One region of the Kitasatospora sp. NPDC004723 genome, then DNA from elsewhere that is predicted to be linked to it. Evidence: riboswitches for the same ligand, from Rfam matches in the RefSeq annotation. Region 1 holds a riboswitch; each other region holds the start of a gene.

Region 1 (5,122 bases):
GGGCTGGAGCCGCCTGGTCACGTTCCAGCAGCGCTGCGACGCCGACCCGGCCGTGCGCGGCGCGGTCGCCTACGACGCCTCCGGCTTCAACTCTGGCAACGCCGCCCGGGCGACCGGCCAGGCCGTCCTCGGCCTGGCCGGCACCCCGCTGGCCACCCTCTCCGCCGCCGGGGCGCGCCCGGACGCGCCCACCCTGGCCTGCGCCGCGCCCGCCACCCCCTGACCACCCGCGACCGCACGAGGAGAGACCTGATGACCGAGCACCTGACCCGCCGCACCCTCGGCTCGCTCGCCGCCGTCGCAGCGCTGACCGTGAGCCTCCTCGGCGCCGGCGCCGTGCACGCTCCCGAGGCCCGGGCTGCCGCCTGCACCGGCACCACCGGCGTCACCGTCGTGGTCGACTTCACCGCCGTCGGCGGCGGCATCCAGACCGGCTGCGCGCCCGGCGACCCGGCCAGCGGCCTCGCCGCGCTCACCGGCGCCGGCTTCTCGTACACCTTCCACCCGCGCTACCCCGGCTTCGTCTGCACCATCAACGCCCTGCCGACGACCTGCACCAACCCCACCGGCAGCGCGTACTGGTCGTACTGGCACGCCCAGCACGGCGGACCCTGGTCGTACAGCAGCCTCGGCGCCGGCAGCTACAACCCGGCCCCCGGCGATGTCGAGGGCTGGGCCTTCGGCGCGGGTGCACAGCCGGGTATCACGGCGCCCTGACACCCGTTCGCACAGCCGGTGCCCCGGTCCTCCGCGACGGAGACCGGGGCACCGGCGGTTCCAGGGGTGGTCAGGCCGTCCGGCGCGGCCGGTCCCGGATCAGCTGCCGAAGCGCAGCGAGACGGTGTCGCCCACGTGGACGGTGGTGGCCCGGGTGGCGGCGGTGGCGGTGGCGCCGTCCAGGCTGACCTTCCAGGTGGAGGAGCCGCTGTTGGCGGTGCCGTTGAGCGCGGTGATCGTCCCGCCGCCGGTGGCGGGGGTGACGGCGGTGACGCAACCGCCCGGGGTGGCGGTGGCGGCCGCGTCGAGGACGTCGCCGAGCGTCGCGGTGGTGCCGGTCGGGTTGACGGTGACGGCGCAGACCTTGAGCGCGCCGGTGCCGTCGTCGACGACCAGGGCGAGCCTGGCGGCGGTGCCGGAGGTGAACGCGGTGGTGGCCGACCAGGTCGGCTCGCCGGCGGTGGCCGGTGCGGGCGGGGCGGCGGTGAAGCCGGCGCCGGCGACGGCGCGCAGGCCGTCGACGGAGGCGTAGGGGGAGGGGGTGGTGTCGGTGGGCTGGTACTTGAAGCCGCCGCCGGGCTTGAACTGCTGGGAGATCAGGAAGTCGATCGGGGTCTTGCCGGTGCCGCTGGTGAAGTCGGCGCCCTGGGGGTTGATGCCGCAGGCGTTCAGGCCGGAGACGGCCCAGCCGTTGGAGTCGGTGTTGACGCCCCACATGGCGTTGAACGCCCCGGAAGCCAGCAGCTTGCCCTTGAGGAAGTTCTTGGCGGCGACGACCGCCGGGTCGGTGTTGGGGACGCCGCCGACGCACAGGGAAGCCATCGCGGCCCCGGTCATGTCGATGTCGCTGCCCGTACCGAGCTCGGTGGGGTCACCGGCGGCCTTGGTGTAGTTCCAGCCACCGTCCGTGTGCTGGTTGGCCCGCACGGCCGTGACGGAGGCGTCCAACAGGGCCTGCGGGACGCGCTGGGAACCGCTCTGGGTCCTGGCGCCGCCGAGGGCGAGGAGACCGAAGACGGTGCCGTTGAAGTTGGCGGACGGGCCCCAGTAACCGGGTTCGGCGGTCTGCCAGTACGAGACCGCGTCGGCGATCAGGTTGCGGCCCGGGCCGACGCGGGCCGGGTCGATGCCGGCGGCGTAGGCGTTCAGGATGCCCCGCTGGTAGTCGGTGGCGACCGGCGAGGTGCCCGGCCAGCCGGCGGCCGCGAGCTGGTTGCGGTAGACGAGGCGGGCGTTCTTGGTGACGTCGCCGCCGGGAGTCACGTCGGCCGCCGCCGTGCCGGCCGCGGCCAGCGCGCTGAAGGCCCACTCGTTGGAGAGCCCGCCACCGGTGACGTAGCTGCCGTCGGCGGCCTGGAGAGACCTCAGGTAGGTGACGCCGGTGCTCTTCGAGGTGGCTATCTGGGCGGGGGTGGCGGTCGCGTGGGCCGGAACGGCCGACAACAGCAGCGCCCCGGCCGCCAGTGACACGGTCACGGCGGAGGTGAGGCGGGAGGAGGTGGTGCGGGGCGTCGTGAGGAAGGTCACGGAACGGCTCCTTGGGGTGGCGGGCGCCGACCCGGCCCCGACCCCGGCGCTCCCGGGGAGCGCGACGGCCGGAGCGGCCGCCGCCCGGATCGCGTGGGCAGGCTTTCGCCGTGGTGCTCGGCCGGGCGGGCATTCGGGCTCGGGGTGCCGTAGGACACCACCCCACACCGCTGCGCGTCAGCCCCGGATTCGCACCGGGTTCCCCCGCTCGGCCACCGCGGACGCTACCGCACCGTCGGACGGTCGACGAGGTGGGGAAGGCGACATGACGCACCGTTGACTCCCGATCCGCAGACGTGGTCTGATGAACCGGTTTTTCATCCTCGGTATCAGGGGAAGCCGGTCCGATTCCGGCGCTGACCCGCAACCGTAGATCCGCCCCAGCGGCGGATGAGCCGGAATGCCTGCACCGAGGCCTTGTCACAGAAGTGCTTGCGTCGTCGTGGACTGCGACGCGGTCGGGGCGGTTCCTCATGGGGGGAGCCGTCGGCTGCGCCGTGCGGACCCGATGACCGAATCGGGGAGTCGCCAGTGAGGGCCAGGAACAGCCGTACGAGCCGCGGATTCAGAGGGCTCACGTCCCTTCTCGCCACCGGCGCCGTCGCGGTTGCCGCGGGCGGCACTCTCCTGCTGGCCCACCCCGGCCGGGCCGCCGCCGACCCGATCGAGGAATGCACGGCCACCACCGGCGCGATCGTCGCCGTCGACTTCGGTCACTGGGGCGGCGGAGTCGTGCGGGGCTGCGACGCCCGTCCCACGACCGGGATGAACCTGCTGCACAACGCGGGCTTCAGCACCGCCGGTACCGAGCACGACGGACCGGCCTTCATCTGCCGGCTCGGCAACGGAGGCTTCAACGGCGGTACCCAGTACCCGACACCCGCCGAGGAGCCCTGCACCAACACCCCGCAGGCGACGGCCTATTGGTCGTACTGGATCGCCGAGCCCGGTCAGGACACCTGGTCCTACAGCCGGTTCGGCGCTGCCACCCAGAAGCCCAAGCCCGGCGAGGTCGAGGCCTGGGTGTACGGCGGCACCGACATCGGCGGTACCAGCGGGAAGCCCGCCTTCACCCCGGACTCCGTACGTGCGAAGAACGGCGGACCGTCGCCCACGGCGACCCCGACCGCTTCCCCGAGCCCGACCGTGCCGTCGTCCCCCGCCGGCGATCCGAAGGCTGCGGCGTCGTGGCTGGCCGGGCAGCTGGTCGACGGCGAGTACATGGGCAACTGGGCCTTCGAGGGCCCCGACTTCCCCCGGACCTCCCTCACCGCGATCGCCCTGGCGGCTGCCGGCACCCAGGACCCGGCTCTGCGCAAGATCGTCGCCTACCTCGCGGCGCACGCCGACGCCTTCCTGTACCCGGACGGACCCGCCGGGAAGCCCGACGCCAAGGCCGCCGCCCTGCTGGCGCTGGTCGCCGAGAGCACCGAGGGCGATCCTCGGGACTTCGGCGGCCGCGACCTGATCGCCGCCCTCACCGACCACGTGTGCACCGGGCAGGGCGAGAACGGGAAGTGCACGGCCGCCGGGGACTTCCACGGCGCCGCGTCCTCCTGGGCGCAGGCATGGGCCGTGATCGCCCTGCGAGGTGCCGGCGTCACGCCGCCTCCCCGGTCACTAGCCCGCTTCGCCGTCCTCCAGTGCGCCGACGGCGGGACCGCCGGTTCGATGATCGTGGCCGGGGGCTCCTGCGAGTCGGACCCGGTGGCCACCGGCCTCACCGTCCTCGCGCTCCGTGGCACGGTCGGGGGCGAAGCCGTCGCGCAGAAGGCATCGGACTGGCTCGCGGCGAGCCAGCAGGCCGACGGCTCCTACCTCCCCTACGTCGGGGCCGCCGGGGACACCGTGAGCACCGCTGCTGCGGCCCAGGTCCTGCGGGCCACCGGCCAAGGGGCCAAGGAGACGGCCGCCAAGGCATGGGTGAGCGTCCGGCAGAACGAGGACGGCGGCTTCGGCCCCGACGAGTCGACCACCGAGTCCGACCCGGCCTCCACCGAACAGGCCATTCTGGCCCTGACCGGCACCGACCCGACCACGGTCCGCCACAACCCGAACGGCGCCACCACCGCGCCGACCACGCCCACCGGCCGGACTCCCGACCTGACCAAGGGCAGCACGTACCTCACCGCCCCGGCGAACCTGATCGGCGGCCACTACTACGAGGGCTTCCCGGACTTCGCGGACTTCGGCCTCACCATCGACGGAGCCTTCGCGCTCGCCGCCACCGGTACGGACGACCCGGCCCTGCACCGGATCGTGGACTTCCTCGACCAGCAGGGCAAGGACGGCGGCGAGCGCACCGTCAACGACTGGACCGCGATCGGCACCGAGTTCGCCGGAGGCGGCTCCATCGCCAAGGAGGCGCTGCTCGCCGAGGCCGTCGGCCGCGACCCGCGCGCCTTCGGCGGACACGACCTGATCGCCGCGCTCGCCGCGGCCGTCTGCGCCAAGGCCGACGCGGCCACCGGCTGCGCCGGCCCCGGCAACTACACCTATGCCACCTCGGTGTTCTCCCAGGCGCTCGGCATCATGGCGCAACTGCGCGCCGGCGACTCCGCCAACGCCGACTCCGCGGTCGCCTACCTGAAGAGCCTCCAGCACGCCGACGGCTCCTGGCCGAGCCTGATCCCCGCCACCGGCGACTCCGACGTGGACAGCACCGCGATGGCGGCCATGGCGCTCGCGCTCGTCCCCGGCACCGAGGCCGCTCAGGCGGTCGACAAGGGCATCTCCTGGCTGGCGGGGCGGCAACTGCCGGACGGGGGCTTCCCCGGCGCGGCCGGCAACTCCACCAACTCGGCCGCGCTCGCCGTCCAGGGCATGAGTCTGCGCCAGTCCGCGTACGCCCCCCGGATCGCGAAGGCGCTCGACTTCC
Region 2 (5,122 bases), on a different contig from region 1:
CCGGCTCAGGTAGAGCCGGGCCTCCGGGGAGTTGATGTGCTTGTACAGGCTCAGCACCACGTTGTTGGAGACGATCGAGTCCCCGGTGGCGAAGAAGGCGACCAGTCGGCCGATGAGGTGGCGCTCGCCCTCGCTCAGCTTCGCCAGGTCGGCGACGTCCGAGTGGAGGTCCACCTCCTCGACGGTCCAGGTGTTCTTGATCGCGTCGCGGTACCGGTCGTAGAACGACGGGTAGCGCATCGGGCGCAGCGTCAGCTCGAAGCCGGGGTCGAGCAGCATCTTGTCGCGGTCTTCGGAGCTCATTACTGGCAGGCCTCGCAGGACTCGGGGTTCTCCAGGGAGCAGGCCAGCGCGGCCTCCTCCTCCGGGGTGAGGGTCGGCGTGCTCGCCGGGATCGTGTCGGCCGGAACGGGCGCGGCGGCGCGGGCGGTGCCCGAGGCGGCCTGGGCGATCCGGGTGGCCGGGCGCGAACGCAGGTAGTAGGTGGTCTTCAGACCGACCTTCCAGGCGTAGGCGTACATCGAGCTGAGCTTGCCGATGGTCGGCGCGGCCATGAACAGGTTCAGCGACTGGCTCTGGTCGATGTACGGCATGCGGGCCGCGGCCAGGTCGATCAGCGCGCGCTGCGGCAGCTCCCAGGCGGTGCGGTAGAGCGAGCGGACCTCGGCGGGCAGCCAGCCGAGCTCCTGCACCGAGCCGTTGGCGTCGCGCAGCGCGTCGCGGGTCTGCTGGTCCCAGACGCCCAGCTCCTTGAGGTCGCGCACCAGGTAGGGGTTGACCTGGAGGAACTCGCCGCTCAGGGTCTCGCGCTTGAACAGGTTGGACACCTGCGGCTCGATGCACTCGTACACGCCGGCGATGGACGCGATGGTCGCGGTCGGCGCGATGGCGAGCAGCAGCGAGTTGCGCAGGCCGGTCCCGGCGATCCGGGTGCGCAGCGCGGCCCAGCGGTCGGCCCACTCGGGCGCGGCGCTCGGGAAGTGGTCGATGTGCAGCTCGCCGCGGGCGGCGCGGGTCTCGCCGTAGGCCTCGTGGCGGCCCAGCTGCTCGGCCAGGTCGGCGGAGCGCTCGTACGCGGTGAGCATGATGCGCTCGGCGATGAGCGTGGACAGCCGCGCGGCCTCGGCGGAGTCGAAGTCGATCCGCAGCTTGAAGAAGACGTCCTGCAGGCCCATCACGCCGAGGCCCACCGGGCGCCAGCGGGAGTTGGAGGCGCCGGCCTCGGGGGTCGGGTAGAAGTTGATGTCCACCACGCGGTCGAGGAAGGTGACGGCGGTGCGGACGGTGGCGTCCAGGCGGTCCCAGTCCAGCGCGTTCAGCAGGTCGTCGGCCGACGCGCCCTCGGCGACGTGGGCGCCGAGGTTGACCGAGCCGAGGTTGCAGACGGCGGTCTCGGAGTCGTCGGTGACCTCCAGGATCTCGGTGCAGAGGTTGGAGCTGTGCACCGTGCGGCCCGGCAGCGCGGTCTGGTTGGCGGCGCGGTTGGAGGCGTCCTTGAAGGTCATCCAGCCGTTGCCGGTCTGCGCCAGGGTGCGCATCATCCGGGCGTAGAGGGTCTGCGCGGGGATGGTGCGCACGGCCTTGCCGGCCAGCTCGGCCTTGCGGTAGGCCTCGTCGAACTCCTCGCCCCACAGGTCGACCAGCTCGGGGACGTCGGCGGGGGAGAACAGCGACCAGTCGGCGTTGGCGTTGACCCGGCGCATGAACTCGTCCGGGATCCAGTGCGCCAGGTTGAGGTTGTGGGTGCGGCGCGCCTCCTCACCGGTGTTGTCGCGCAGCTCCAGGAACTCCTCGATGTCCGCGTGCCAGGTCTCCAGGTAGACGCAGGCCGCGCCCTTGCGGCGGCCGCCCTGGTTGACGGCGGCGACCGAGGAGTCCAGGGTGCGCAGGAAGGGCACGATGCCGTTGGACTTGCCGTTGGTGCCGCGGATCAGCGAGCCGCGGGAGCGGATCCGGGAGTAGGACAGGCCGATGCCGCCGGCGTGCTTGGACAGCCGGGCGATCTGCGCGTAGCGCGAGTAGATCGAGTCCAGGTTGTCCAGCGGGGAGTCCAGCAGGTAGCAGCTGGACATCTGCGGGTGCCGGGTGCCGGAGTTGAAGAGGGTCGGCGAGGAGGTCAGGTACTCCAGCCGGCTCATCAGGCGGTAGAGCTCGGCGACCTCGGCGACCGACTGCTCGCTGTCGCCGACCGCCAGGCCACAGGCGACGCGGAGCAGGAAGTACTGCGGGGTCTCGACGACCTTGCGGGTGATCGGGTGGCGCAGCAGGTAGCGGGACTGCACGGTGCGCAGGCCGAAGTACTCGAAGCGGTCGTCGCCCCGGGGGTCGACCAGGGCGTCCAGGGCGGCGGTGTGCTTGGCGACGAAGTCGGCGGTGGTGTCGCCGATCAGGCCCTCGGCGTGGCCGACCGCGATCGAGGTGGAGAACGAGACCACGCCCTGGCTCGCCGCCTCGTCCACGATCTCCAGCGCGAGCAGCCGGGCCGCGAGCTTGGAGTACTGGGGGTCCTCGGCGATCATCGACGCGGCGGCGTCGACGGCCAGCCCGCGCAGCTCGGCGAAGTCCGATCCGGCGTGGCGGCCGCGCAGCGCGGCGGCGGCGACATGGCCGGGGTCGACCTGGGGGAGGTCGGTGCTGCGGTCGGTCAGGAGGCGCAGGAGCGCACCGCCGGGGTCGGAGACCGTCGGGTCGGCGGGGGCGGAGCTGGAACCCTGGGCGGGCAGGGTGGCTGAGGCAGCGGTGGTCAAGGCGCTCTCTCCTGGCGGCGGTCGGCGGCGGTGCATCGGGTACCGGGCCGTTCGGGGCAGGGGAACTCGCCACACGGGCCCGAAGGCGCCGCGCGTGCCGTCCCCGGCCCGCCCGCGAGGCCCGGAAGGTGGTGCTGGTGCCATGGCCCCTGCGGGGAGGCTTCGGCACGCCGTCGGCAGGTACTCGGACTCGCGGCGTGCCTGGGGAGGCGGCCGCACACCGCTGCGGGGCAGTCCCGGATTCGCACCGGGTTCCCCTGCGTCGACAGCAGGGACGAGCATACATCTAGTGGTGCTCGCTCGATGCGACACCACATCTTGTGCAGCGTGGCGTGTTGCTCCCATGACCGGTGGTACCGGGACGGTCCCGTGGGCGCCTGCGCGGGGCCGTGTTCTGAAACGGATTGGTCACCGATCGGCCTCTCGTCCGGTGCATGCCCTACGATCTCGGCACATGAGCGAGGGAACGGGCGCTCCGGGGGACTGGGCCGGTAGGGCCGTGCCGCCGGAGCAGGGTCAGCAGCCTGGTGCGCCGGGGCAGGTGCCGCAGCATGGGCAGCCGCCGGTGGCGCCGCCCGGTGGTTTCGGGCCGCCCCCGACGCCGTACGCGCAGCCGGGAGGGGTGCCGCCGCAGGCTCCTCCGCCGGCGGTGCCGCACCTGCCGTCCGGCACGGTGCCGTACCCGCAGCCGGGGCCGGTGCCCGCGCCCCAGCCAGGGCCGCCGCCCGTGTCGCAGCCGCCGCAGCCGCAGCCGGTGGCCGGTGGGCCGACCCCGTTCGCCCCGCAGTGGCCCCAGCAGGGGGCCCAGCCGCCCGCGCCCGCGCCGTCCGCGACCGAGCCGGACTGGAACGCGATGGCGGACCGGCACGCCTCCGAGTCCCGCCGCCGCAAGCGGCGGTGGATCGGCGCCGTGGTGGCGGCCGCCGTCCTGGTCGGCGGGGTCGTCGGGGCCGCGGTGTGGATCAACGGCCGCGACAAGGGCGTCGACCCCAAGCCGATCGTGAGCGCGTCCACCACGGCCGGCAGCCCGTCCGCCACGGCCACCCCCACCGAGCAGGCGCTGGCGGTGATCTCCGACGCCGCCACCGACAGGCTGCCGGTCGACGCCGCGACGCTGTTCCCGGACCAGACCCGGACCGTCGACGGCAAGGTGTGGACCCGCCAGGTGACCGGCGCGACCGCCCCCTGCTCCAAGGCGACCACCGGCGGGCTCGGCCTCGCGCTCGGCGACGACACCTGCCGCTCGCTGGTCCGCGCGACGTACGTGAACGGCGAGAGCGCCGTCACGGTCGGCGTCGCGGTCTTCGACAACAAGGCGGGCGCGGACCGGGCGCTCGGCCGGCACGCGGGCCTGATCCAGGGCCTGTCCGGCACCGGGGTCGCGATGTTCTGCGTGACCGACAAGTCGGGCTGCGCCGAGACGCACGCGGCGATCGGCCGCTTCGGCTACTTCACGGTGGCCGGCTCGCTGAAGCAGGGCGAGGACCAGAGCGACCAGCTCGCGGCGGCCGCCGCCGTCTCGCTGGCGGGGCGTACGAAGGACGTGCTGCTGGCCCGGGGTTCGCGCGCGGGCTGACCGTCGGTCAGGGGGCGGCGGCCCAGGGGTGGTCGGTCGGGGGACGGCCGAGGCGGTCGGATAGGATGACCGCCCTCGGGGGAGGGATGTGGCCCCCCGTGGCCGCCCGGACGGGGAATCAGCGAGCAGGAGGTACCGCGCGGTGAGCGCTGCCGCCAATGCGACCACCAGACGGCGCAGAGCGGCGGGCCGCAGGCGCGGAACGGGCGAGCCCGTTCCGGACATGCTGCTGCCGGCGCCGCCCACTTCGCAGGAGAAGTACAGCTACACCATCCGCCACCAGTGGGTGCTGACCCTCTGTTCGATGGTGAGCTTCGGCTGCCTGGTGCTCAGTCAGGCCGAGCTGTACCTGTTGGGGTCGTGGTTCTGGCTCTGTGTGCCGTTCCTGCTCTTCACGGTCGTCTACTACGTGGTGTCGCTGCGCGTGAACAGCTTCACGCCCAACTTCGACATCAGGGAGCACCGCCGGCTGGTGCGGCAGTGGGACCCCGCCGAGTACCCGACGGTGGACGTCTTCCTGCCGGTCTGCGGCGAGCCGATCGAGGTGCTGCACAACACCTGGACGTACGTGCGCAAGCTGGCCGAGCACTACCCGGGCCTGGTCATGCCGTACGTGCTGGACGACGCGGCGAGCCCGGAGGTCGAGGCGATGGCCGCCGACTTCGGGTTCCGGTACGGGGTGCGGGAGAACCGCGGCTGGTTCAAGAAGGCCGGCAACCTGCACTACGGGTTCGGCCGCTCGGACGGCGAGTTCATCCTCATCCTGGACGCCGACTTCGCGCCCCGGCACGACCTCCTG
Region 3 (5,122 bases), on a different contig from region 1:
CCCGGGAGACGCCTGGCAGCTCGTCAAGGAGGTCCTGGGCGGCAGCCCGTGGGAGCGCGAGGAGTTCGCCGACCTGATCGCCTGGATGCGGGCCCACAACCGGAGCCACCCGAAGGACCCGGTCCACTTCGTGGGTGACGACCTCGGCCTCCCGAGGCTCGGCGACCCGGCCTTCGACCGGGTCACCTCCTACGTGCGGCAGGCCAGGCCCGCCGCTCTGCCGCAGCTCGACGGGCTCTACGCCGGCCTGCGGCCCCTGGACGACCTCTTCGCCTACATCGGAAGGCCGGTCGCCGAGCGCCGGGAGAACGCCGCCACGGCCCAGCAGGCGCTCGACCTGGTCACCGCGAGCGGCACCCCCGGCGACGACGCGTACGAGTGGGCCGTGCAGCACGCCCGCAACATCGCCCAGACCTTCGCCTTCGCCACCTTCGACCTTGGCGACCCGGCCTCCGTCGCGGCCTCGGAGCAGCTGCGCGACCGGGCGATGGCCGAGAACACCGCCTGGTGGCAGCGCCGCACCGGCGGCAAGGTGCTGATGTCGGCGCACAACGGCCACGCCGGCTACCTGTCCACCGACACCTTCCTGTACCCCGAGCCGCAGGGCTCCCAGCTGCGCGACACCTACGGCCGCGACTACGTGGCCATCGGCTTCACCTTCGACAGCGGCTCCTTCCTCACCACCGACGCGGTCCTGACCGGCGGCTGGAAGTCCGTCACCGTCCCGGCGGCCACCCCGGACATGAACGAGTACACCCTCGACCGGGTCCGCTACCGGGACTACTACGTCGACCTGCGCACCGCTCCCCGGGCGGCCCGGGACTGGCTGGACGTCAGCCGGCCCACCTACGACGCCGGCACGATCTTCGTCGAGGACCCGCTGCCGCGGCTCGCGATCGGCCGGGCCTACGACGTGCTCATCCATCTGAACCAGGTCACCGAGGCGCGCAGGTTCTGATCGGGTCCGCTCCGACCGGGGCCGTGCCGGGCCCCGGTCGGGATGCGGCGCGCGCCGGCGCGGTCCGGAGGGGCGTCAGCCGGTCTTCTCCACCCGGGCGCTCCAGCGCTGCTCGACGTTGCCGAGCCGCCAGTAGCCGAGGGCGCAGGCCCAGACGACGACGAACAGGCCGACGATGACGTAGCCGACGTTGTCGAGACTGATGTCGGCGATCCAGGTGGTGACGGGGTCGGTGAGGTCGAGCTTCTCGTGCAGCACGCCGACGAGCTCGATGGTGCCGATCAGGAAGGCGACGGCGATCGACAGGCCGGTGATCGTGAGGTTGTAGTAGACCTTGCGGACCGGGTTGGAGAACGCCCAGTGGTAGGCGAAGTTCATGAAGGTGCCGTCGAGGGTGTCGAACAGGCTCATGCCGCAGGCGAAGAGCAGCGGCAGGCAGAGGATCGCGTACCAGGGCAGCCCCGAGGCGGCGCCGGAGCCGGCCATCACCATCAGGGTGACCTCGGTGGCGGTGTCGAAGCCGAGGCCGAAGAGCACACCGAGCGGGTACATCTGGCCGGGGCGGGTGATGGACTTGGTGAGGCGGCCGAGGAAGCGGTTCATGAAGCCGCGCTCGTCGAGGTGCTTCTCCAGCTGGCGCTCGTCGAACTGCCCGGCCCGCATGGCCTTGTAGACCTTGTGGATCCCGCCCAGGGCGAACAGGTTGAGGGCGGCGATCAGGTACAGGAAGGTGCCGGAGACACCGGTGCCGATGACGCCCAGGACGCCGCGGACGGTGGACTGGTCGTCGACCAGGGTGCCGGCGAACTGGGCACCGCCGGCGACCAGGGCGGCCATCGCCAGGACGATGCTGGAGTGCCCGAGCGCGAACCAGAAGCCGACCGAGATCGGGCGCTGGCCGTCGGCCATCAGCTTGCGGGTGGTGTTGTCGATGGCGGCGATGTGGTCGGCGTCGAAGGCGTGCCGCATGCCGAGGGTGTAGGCGGTGATGCCCAGGCCGACGCCGAACACCTGGGTGCCGACCTCGTACTTCTCCGGGGCGACCAGCAGGAACAGCGTGCCGAAGGCGACGACGTGCATGGCGGCGATGACGGCCAGCAGGCCGCCGGTGCGGACGGTGTCCCCGCGCTGCCAGCGCGGGGCCCTGGGCAGGGTCGATGACGACGTGTCGTCGGTGAGGGTCATGACGGGCGGCCTCTCCAGCTCCTCGATGGGGGCACCCCCGGGCGGGGCCGGGGGGTACTGCGCGCGCCGTGGCCGGTCTCCTGGCTTCGGGTGTACCGCCGCACCCGCGTCCGGGCAGGGCGGAGCGCACCCCTGACTCGTCTTCCCGTGTGCCGTACGGCACCGGTGACTGCCCGCGTCGGTCGCGGGCACGTCGGGGGTACTTCCCTTCACAGTGGCGAGGGCCGCGCCGGATTGGGCCCTGACGGGCCGCCACCGGTCTTCCCGAGCACCACGGCGGGGAACACCGTAGGGGCTGGGCCCTCCTGCCGACAAGGCTGTGCAGTTGCGTGCCCGTCGCAACAGGGCGGGTCCGCACGGTCGAGGGGGTGGTTCTGACCTGGAGCGATCCTTCCTCCGGCCGGTCCCCGTCGATGACCGATGAGCCGTCGCCCGGCCGGGCGACGGCTCATCCCGGTCGGCGGCGCGGGGCGCGCCGCCGGGTGGGGGCTGCTCAGCGCAGGCCGGCGAAGAGGTCGTTCTCGGGGAGCTCCGCGCCGGTGGTGTCGTGGACCCGGACGAAGGTCTCCACGCCCATCAGCTGGGTGAACTTCTCCTTGCCCATCTTCAGGAAGAAGATGTTCTCGCCCTGGCTGGCGTGCGCGGCCAGCGCGTCGAACTTCTGGCCGCCGAACGCGGTGGTGTCCACCCAGGTGGTGATCTCCTCGTCGGGGAGGCCGATCTCGGGCATCTCCGACTCCCCGGAGCCCGACTCCTCGGAACCCGGCTCCTCGGAACCCGGCTCCTCCCAGTCCGCGCCGAGCTCGCGCATGACCTCCCCGAACCGCGCCATCATCGAGCGGGGGGCCGTCGTCCAGTACACCTTCGGCGTCGTGCCGGCCAGCTCCAGCGCCCGCGACGTGATGCGGTTGGCCTGGATGTGGTCGGGGTGGCCGTAGAAGCCGTTCTCGTCGTAGGTCAGGACGACGTCGGGCCGGTAGCGCCGCATCAGTTCGGCGAGGCGGGCGGCCGCCTCGTCCACCGGCGTGGTCCAGAACGAGCCGGGCGCGTCGTTGGCGGTCCAGCCCATCATCCCGGAGTCCGCGTAGTCGAGCATTTCGAGGTGGTCGACCTTGAGGACCTCGCAGCTGGCCTCCAGCTCCTGACGGCGCATCGCGGCGACGGCCGCCGGGTCGTGTCCGGCCTCGCCGGGCTTGACTCCTCCCGGGCCGTCTCCGCAGGCGCCGTCGGTACAGGTGACGAGCACCGTCCGGATGCCCTCGGCCGCGTAGCGGGCGAGCACACCGCCCGTGCCGGTGGCCTCGTCGTCGGGGTGGGCGTGCACGGCCATCAGGGTCAGGGGCCGGTCGGTCATGGGGGCTCATCCTTAGGTCTGCCGAGTGTTCGGCCTCGGTCTGCGGCACGGGGCCGACAGAGCGCGGTCCGCCGTGTTTCTGATCGACTGTTGGGAACGAGGGAGCCGCGGTCCCCTATTCCGGGGAGCCGGGCCCGCTCGGATCGGCCGCCGCGTTCCGGGCGATGGCCTCGGCCAACTGGTCGAACGTGCGGTTCAGTACCGACCGGCGTGCCTCCTTGAACCCCGGGGAGGGCTCCAGGCCGTCGATGCTCCGCTCCCAGACGGCCATGAACGTCGTCTTCCACTGCATGATCACGCGGGCCTCCGGCAGGTCGCCGGCGCCGTGGCCGGCCCGGGCGAGGGAGAGCAGCAGCTCCAGGTTGCACGGCACGGCGACGCCCCAGTACTCGTCGGGTTCGAGCTCGACGGGGTCGCCCGCCATCGCCTGGGCGACCTCGTCGACGAGCCGGTCGATGACGAGCGACAGGTGGTCCAGGGCCGTGTCGCTCTCGAAGTTCCCGCTGCCCCACGTGCCCACAAGGTCTCCTTCGAAGGGTCCCGCTGTCCGTCCCGGTGTCTGTCCCGCTCATCGAAGCAGACCGCACTGACATCGCCGGGGCGGCGGCCGTCCCGCCGAACCCGTCGACCGGTGGGCACCCCGGTCACCCGGCCCGGCCGTCGGCCTCCCCGTGGTCCGGCTCCGGGCCCTCCGGCTCCCCGCCGCTCCGCTCCGGGCCCTCCGGCTCCCCGTGGTCCGGCGCCGGGCCCTCCGGCTCCCCGCCGCTCCGCTCCGGGCCCTCCGGCTCCGTAGCGCCCGTGTCGTGGAACGAGACGTCCACCCGCTGTTCGGGCCGGCGCTCCTCCTGCCGGGCGACGAAGGCGAGCACGTCCAGGTCGGCGGCGGTCAGCGGCGGCTGGAGCAGACTGCGCGGCCAGAGCCGGCGGGCGAGCACCACGTCGGTCTCCGCCGCGTACACGGTGACCTGGGCGGTCAGGTAGAGCCAGAAGAGCAGGCCGATCACGGTGGCGAAGAAACCGTAGACCTGCCCGGCGTGCCGCAGCTCGTGCGCGACCAGCAGCGAGCCGAACGCCTGCAGCGCGGTGAACAGCGGCCCGGCCGGCAGACAGCCCGGCCACAGCGACCGGGTCGGCACGTCGCGCGGGGTGAGCACCCGGAAGCAGGCCAGGCACAGCGCCGTGTTCAGCAGCGCCGAGACGACGAGCGCCCCGATCCGCGCGGGCAGCCCGCCCAGCGCGGTGCCGACCAGCGTGGCGCCGGCCGTGGTCAGCACCAGCCCGGTGCCCAGGACGGCGAACAGCAGCAGTCCGCGCGCCAGCCGGGGGAAGTAGCCGGGCCGCCGCACACCGGGCACGTTCCAGATCTCGGCCATCGCGTGCTGGAGCACCTGGGTGACGCCGAGCGCGCCGTAGAGCAGGCCGAGCACGCCGATGACCAGCGCCAGTCCGCTGCCCTGGAGCGAGTGGGTGCTCTGGCGCAGCTGGTCGCCGATGATCGGGAAGTCGGCGAGCGCGGAGTTGACGACCGCCTGCTGCGCCCCGGGGTGACCGTGCAGGACGAAGCCGAGCACGGTGCTGAGCAGGAGCAGCAGCGGGATCAGGGCGACGAAGCCGTAGTAGGTGAG
Region 4 (5,122 bases), on a different contig from region 1:
TGACGGCGGCGCGGTGGTGACGGCCGGGCGGGGCGGTGGGCAGTCCGCCCGGCGGTACCGCCTACGGTGCCGGTGCCGGTGCCGGCCCGGAGCCCTCGGGGCACGGCGTGAGGGCTCCCGTACGAGCGGCCCGGTCACCCTCGGGTGGCCGGGCCGTCCGGCGTTCGGGGTTCCTCGGCGGTACGGGAGGCAGGGCGGGGGTCTCGTCGGCCGGCGGGGACTCCGGGGTGAGGGGCGCGTGGCACGGGGCAGGAACTCCTCTGCCGGGAAGGTGTCATGGGTGCGGGGCGGACCCCGTCGCAGGGGCGGCGCCGGGACAGACCCTCCCATCCGGCGGCGACCGGTGACATCCCAGGTTTGCAGGGGGCGCGACGCCTCTTCCCTGTGGTAGGAGGACGACCTGCTGCGGACCGCTCAACGACCAAGCCCCAGGTCAGTGACCTGGGGCCCGCGTGCTGTCCGGGCGCGTGCCGGGTTCCGGGGCGGGACCGGCCGGGTGGGGGCGTCAGGCCGGGGGACGGCCGAGTCCGGCGGTGTACGGGGCCGCGAGGAGCGCGACGAGTTCGCGGCGGCTGCGGACGCCGGTCTTGGTGAAGGCCGACTTCAGGTGGTCCTGGACGGTGGCCGGGCTCAGGAAGAGCCGGTGGGCTATGTCCCTGGTGCTCAGGCCCCGTACTGCCTGGAGCACCACCTCCTGCTCGCGGGGGGAGAACCGGTGTGCCAGCAGGGACAGCGGGATGACGTCGACCGGGCTCGCGGGCTGGGCGACCAGGGCGACGCTGCCCCGCGGGCTCTGGTCGAGCAGCGAGGCGCGGACGGCGAGCCACTGGCCGCTGGGACGGCGCAGCCGGGCCCAGGCGTGGGCGCCCGCGTTCGCGGAGGGCACGTGGGTGCGGGCCCGCTCCGAGAGGTAGACCAGCGCGGTCGGTACTCCGGCGGGGCGGTACTGCGGCTCGGAGAGTTCCTCGAACAGCTGCCGGGCCCCGGAGTCCGCGGAGGTGAGCTGACCGGTGGGGCCGATGACGGCGACCCCGAGCCAGTACGGTCCGTCCTGCGGGTCCGCTCGGACGTCCTGTCCGTCAGGGCCGCCCGCGGCGGGCAGCGCATAGTCGCGAAGGGCGGCGGCCACCGCCCGGGCGGCCCGTTCGGCCAGTCTCTGCTCGCGCGCGCCGAAGGGCGCCGAACCGGCCTCGCGCATCAAGGCGGCGGCTCCCCACCGCCCGCCGCCGACGTCGAAGTTCATCCGCAGCTCGTCGCCCAGTCCGAACTCGGCGAGCAGCTCCCGGTAGCGCACGCTGCGTTCGGGGCGGCCACCGGTGGCGCGGTGGACGGTCTCCACGACGCGGCCGGCGGCCCGGATGTCGACGAACCGGGTGGTGTCGTCGGACCACATCTCCAACCGGATGGCGTGCTCGAAGGCGGTCGGCTGCAGGCCCTCGGCAACGGTGGAGGTCAGGAAGCCGGTGACCGGATCGGCCCCGTGCAGGCAGCCCGCTTCGGATCCGAGAGCGGGCCCGAGGACGGTGAGGAGCTGCCGGAAGAACTGTTCGAGCGGAAGCTTCGCCGCCGCCAGATCGTCGATCTCTCCCATCATGCGGCGTTCCCTGTCGCGGAATGAGGTCATCTCTTTACCATAGGGCCGAAGTTGGCGTACTCCCCACAGTCCTGGGACGTCGCCGGTCGCCACCGACCGAGGAAGTGCGGCAGTCGCGCCAGGTGCCGGCCGGCACCGACCTGACCACGCCTGATACCTTGCAATCGCCATGGTGTTCGGGAAACCGGTCTGAGTCCGGTGCGGCCCTCGCCACTGTTGCCGCGGAGTACCGCGGCCCTCGCTGACCGGCTCTGCCAGCGGTCAGGACCACTGGGCGGGCTGGAAGAGCCGCCCGGGAAGGTCGGCTGCGGTGTGTCGATGCGGAAGCCAGGAGACCGGCCACGGCGCGACATGTTCCACGAGGGTTTTGGAGAACACGTGCCCAGCGCTCTGCCGCGCCCGTTCCGATCCATGCGTTCCGCACGCCCCGCAGGCCCGACGCGTGTCGGCCGGACGGTCGCGGCCGTCCTGTTCACCGGCGTGCTCAGCGCCTGCGCGGGCGCCCCCGCGCCCGTCGCGTCCAGTGCGACGACCGGAAGTGCCGAGCCGGTCAGCGTGGACAACTGCGGGACCACCGTGACGGTCGGCGCTCCGCCCGACCGGCTGGTGACGCTCAACCAGGGTGCCACCGAGGTGGCCCTGGCCCTCGGCCTGCAGTCCCGCATGGCCGGCACCGCCTACCTCGACGACGCCGTCCCGGAGAAGTGGAAGGCGGCCTACGACTCCGTTCCGGTGCTCTCCAAGGGCTATCCGACCAAGGAGAAGCTCCTCGCGGCCCGTCCCGGCTTCCTGTACGCCTCCTACTCCAGCGCGTTCACCGACAAGGTCGCGGGCACCCGGGAGGAGCTGCGCGGCCAGGGCATCCCGTCGTACCTGTCCCCGTTCGGCTGCTCGGACAAGAGCCAGGTGCCGCCGACGACCTGGCAGGCGATGTGGGGCGAACTGAACGACGTCGCCAAGGTCTTCGGCGTCGCGGAGCGGGCCACCGAGATCCAGCGCCAGCAGGAGCAGCAGCTGGCCCGGTTCACGGCGGCGGCCGCGGGCAAGGACCTGAAGATCCTCTGGTTCGACTCCGACACCAAGACGCCCTACGTCGGCGCCGGCCACGGCGGACCTCAGCTCGTGCTCGACGCCGTGGGCGCCCGCAACGTCTTCGGCGACCTGCCCGGCAGCTGGCAGAACGTGAGCTGGGAGAAGGTCGTCGCCGCGGACCCGGACGCCATCGTGCTCGCGGACGCCGACTCGGACACGGCCCAGTCCAAGATCGACTACCTGGAGAACGACCCGGTGCTGAGCAGGCTCACCGCCGTGCAGCGCAAGGCCTTCGTGGTGGTGCCGTTCTCGGAGTCGACCCCCGGCGTGCGGCTCGCCGACGGCGCCGCCCGGGTGTCCGAGGGGCTGGCCGAGCTGCGCCCGGGTTCATGACCACCGCAGCCCGCAGCGCCGTACGGTCCGCCGGTCCGGGCCGCGCGGCGGCGGCCCTGGCCGTCGCCGCGGCCCTGCTGCTGACCACCGTGCTCCTCGGCCTGGCCGTGGGCTCGCACCACGAGCCGGTCCGGACGGTGATCGATGTCGTGGTGCGCCGTCTCGGGCTGGGCGACCCGCAGGTGACGCTGCTCGACGACCAGATCGTCTGGCAGCTGCGGCTGCCCCGGGTCCTGGGAGCGGCCGCCACCGGCGCCGGCCTCGCGGTCTGCGGCGCGGTGTTGCAGACGCTGACCGGCAACGACCTGGCCGATCCCTTCCTGCTCGGGATCTCGGACGGAGCCGCCGCCGGCGCGGTCACCGTGATCGTGCTCGGCGTCGGCGTGTCCGGCGCCGTGGGCACCGGCGCGGTGGCGACGGCGGCCTTCGCCGGTGCCCTGATCGCCGCCGTCGTCGTGCTGGCACTGGCCGGCGCGCGCACCCGGTCGCTGCCGACCACCCGGACCGTGCTCGCCGGCATCGCCGTGGGACAGATGTGCGGGGCCTACACCTCGTTCGTCGTGCTGGTCCTCGGGGACCGCAACGCGGCGCGCGGTGTCATGGAGTGGACGCTGGGCTCGGTCGCCGGCGTGCGGTGGCCCACCGCCGTCTTCCTGACCGCGGTCGCGCTGGCGGGTGTCACGGTCCTGGCCTCCTCGGCCCGCGACCTGGACGCCTTCGCCTTCGGCGAGACCGCCGCCCGCTCCCTCGGCGTCCACGTCGAGCGCACCCGCTGGCTCCTCGTCGCCACCGCCGCGCTGGTGACCGCGTGCCTGGTCGCCAGCACCGGCGTCATCGGCTTCCTCGGCCTGGTCGTACCGCACGTGGTCCGGCTCGTCTGCGGCCCGCGCCACGCCCTCCTGCTGCCCGTGTCGGCGCTGGTGGGCGCTTCCCTCCTGGTGGGCAGCGACATCGTGGCGCGCTCGGTCCTCCCCGACCGGGAGATCCCCGTCGGCGTCATCACGGCCGGGCTCGGAGCGCCCTTCTTCGCCTGGCTGCTGTGGCGCCAGGGGCGGGCCGACGGGAGCGGTCAGTGACGGCGACGCCCGCCGGGCTGCGCGCGGAGGGACTTCGTGTGCGCATCGGCGGAGCCACGCTGCTCGACGAGGTCTCGCTCGCGTTCGCCCCCGGCCGGGTCACCGGTCTGCTCGGACCCAACGGCGCCGGGAAGACCACCTTGCTGCGCGCGGTCTCCGGACTGACCCGGCCGAGCGCGGGACGGGTCCTCCTGGACGGCGAGGACCTCCACGCGCTCACGGCCCGCCGGCGAGCACGCCAGGTGGCCTTCATGGAGCAGCAGGCGGACACCCGGCTGTCGCTGTCGGCCCGTCAGGTCATCGACCTCGGACGCACCCCGCACCGCGGCCGCTGGCCCGTGCCGGCGGACGCCGCCGCCGACGCCCACGAGCGGGCGGTGTTCGCCGGTGCCGTCGCGGCGGCCGATGTCGGCCACCTGCTCGACCGGTCCTGGCCGACATTGTCGGGCGGCGAGCGCCAGCGGGTCCAGCTCGCGCGGGCGCTGGTGCAGGAGCCCGGGGTGCTCCTGCTCGACGAGCCCACCAACCACCTCGACCTGCGCCACCAACTCGCCTTCCTCGGCACCGTGCGCGGGCTGGGCATCACCACGGTGGCCGCGCTGCACGACCTCGAACTCGCCGCCGCCTACTGCGACGAGGTCGCCGTCCTGCTCGACGGCCGGCTGGTCGCCCACGGGCCCGGCTCCGACGTGCTCACCTCGTCGATGATCGCGGACGTCTACGGCGTCGACGCCACCGTGGAACGACACCCCCGGCACGACCGACCGCACATCCGGTGGAACGGACTGCTCCACGAAAGGACAGCACCATGACCTCCCCGGTCCCGGGCGCCCCCGCCCGCCGCAGCGCCGTGCTCCTGGTCGGCATGTCGGCCGGGGAGGCCGTGCGCCGTGACGAACTTCTCCGCACGGCCGCCTCGCACCGGGCCTCGATCGCGTTCCTGCAGCAGGCGGACCCCTCCCTGTCGGCCGAGCTGACCAGGCTGGCCGACGCGGGCGCCGCGACCGTGGTCGTGATCGGCGTCCGC

Evidence for each region. A riboswitch is a leader RNA that binds a small molecule or an ion and turns the genes downstream of it on or off. The one in region 1 is predicted to bind cobalamin.
Region 2: linked by a shared signal. The riboswitch ahead of ABZW10_RS14030 (ribonucleoside-diphosphate reductase subunit alpha) and the one ahead of ABZW10_RS04065 (prenyltransferase/squalene oxidase repeat-containing protein) in region 1 are both predicted to bind cobalamin.
Region 3: linked by a shared signal. The riboswitch ahead of ABZW10_RS24135 (HoxN/HupN/NixA family nickel/cobalt transporter) and the one ahead of ABZW10_RS04065 (prenyltransferase/squalene oxidase repeat-containing protein) in region 1 are both predicted to bind cobalamin.
Region 4: linked by a shared signal. The riboswitch ahead of ABZW10_RS07285 (ABC transporter substrate-binding protein) and the one ahead of ABZW10_RS04065 (prenyltransferase/squalene oxidase repeat-containing protein) in region 1 are both predicted to bind cobalamin.

Annotation. Positions count from the first base shown of each region.
Region 1 is NZ_JBEXJT010000002.1:223,973-229,094, forward strand. It holds gene ABZW10_RS04050 (prenyltransferase/squalene oxidase repeat-containing protein) at 1-223, shown strand, start outside; gene ABZW10_RS04055 (flagellar hook-length control protein FliK) at 253-717, shown strand; gene ABZW10_RS04060 (hypothetical protein) at 817-2,244, opposite strand; cobalamin riboswitch at 2,372-2,449, opposite strand; cobalamin riboswitch at 2,532-2,671, shown strand; gene ABZW10_RS04065 (prenyltransferase/squalene oxidase repeat-containing protein) at 2,776-5,122, shown strand, end outside.
Region 2 is NZ_JBEXJT010000010.1:113,018-118,139, forward strand. It holds gene ABZW10_RS14025 (ribonucleotide-diphosphate reductase subunit beta) at 1-303, opposite strand, end outside; gene ABZW10_RS14030 (ribonucleoside-diphosphate reductase subunit alpha) at 303-2,723, opposite strand; cobalamin riboswitch at 2,905-3,046, opposite strand; gene ABZW10_RS14035 (hypothetical protein) at 3,475-4,323, shown strand; gene ABZW10_RS14040 (cellulose synthase catalytic subunit) at 4,547-5,122, shown strand, end outside.
Region 3 is NZ_JBEXJT010000027.1:61,985-67,106, reverse strand. It holds gene ABZW10_RS24140 (erythromycin esterase family protein) at 1-958, shown strand, start outside; gene ABZW10_RS24135 (HoxN/HupN/NixA family nickel/cobalt transporter) at 1,034-2,143, opposite strand; cobalamin riboswitch at 2,196-2,434, opposite strand; gene ABZW10_RS24130 (PIG-L family deacetylase) at 2,637-3,497, opposite strand; gene ABZW10_RS24125 (DUF4259 domain-containing protein) at 3,613-4,017, opposite strand; gene ABZW10_RS24120 (YhjD/YihY/BrkB family envelope integrity protein) at 4,142-5,122, opposite strand, start outside.
Region 4 is NZ_JBEXJT010000004.1:167,421-172,542, forward strand. It holds gene ABZW10_RS07275 (hypothetical protein) at 1-3, shown strand, start outside; gene ABZW10_RS07280 (helix-turn-helix transcriptional regulator) at 506-1,624, opposite strand; cobalamin riboswitch at 1,748-1,953, shown strand; gene ABZW10_RS07285 (ABC transporter substrate-binding protein) at 2,006-3,019, shown strand; gene ABZW10_RS07290 (iron chelate uptake ABC transporter family permease subunit) at 3,016-4,095, shown strand; gene ABZW10_RS07295 (ABC transporter ATP-binding protein) at 4,092-4,907, shown strand; gene ABZW10_RS07300 ((2Fe-2S) ferredoxin domain-containing protein) at 4,904-5,122, shown strand, end outside.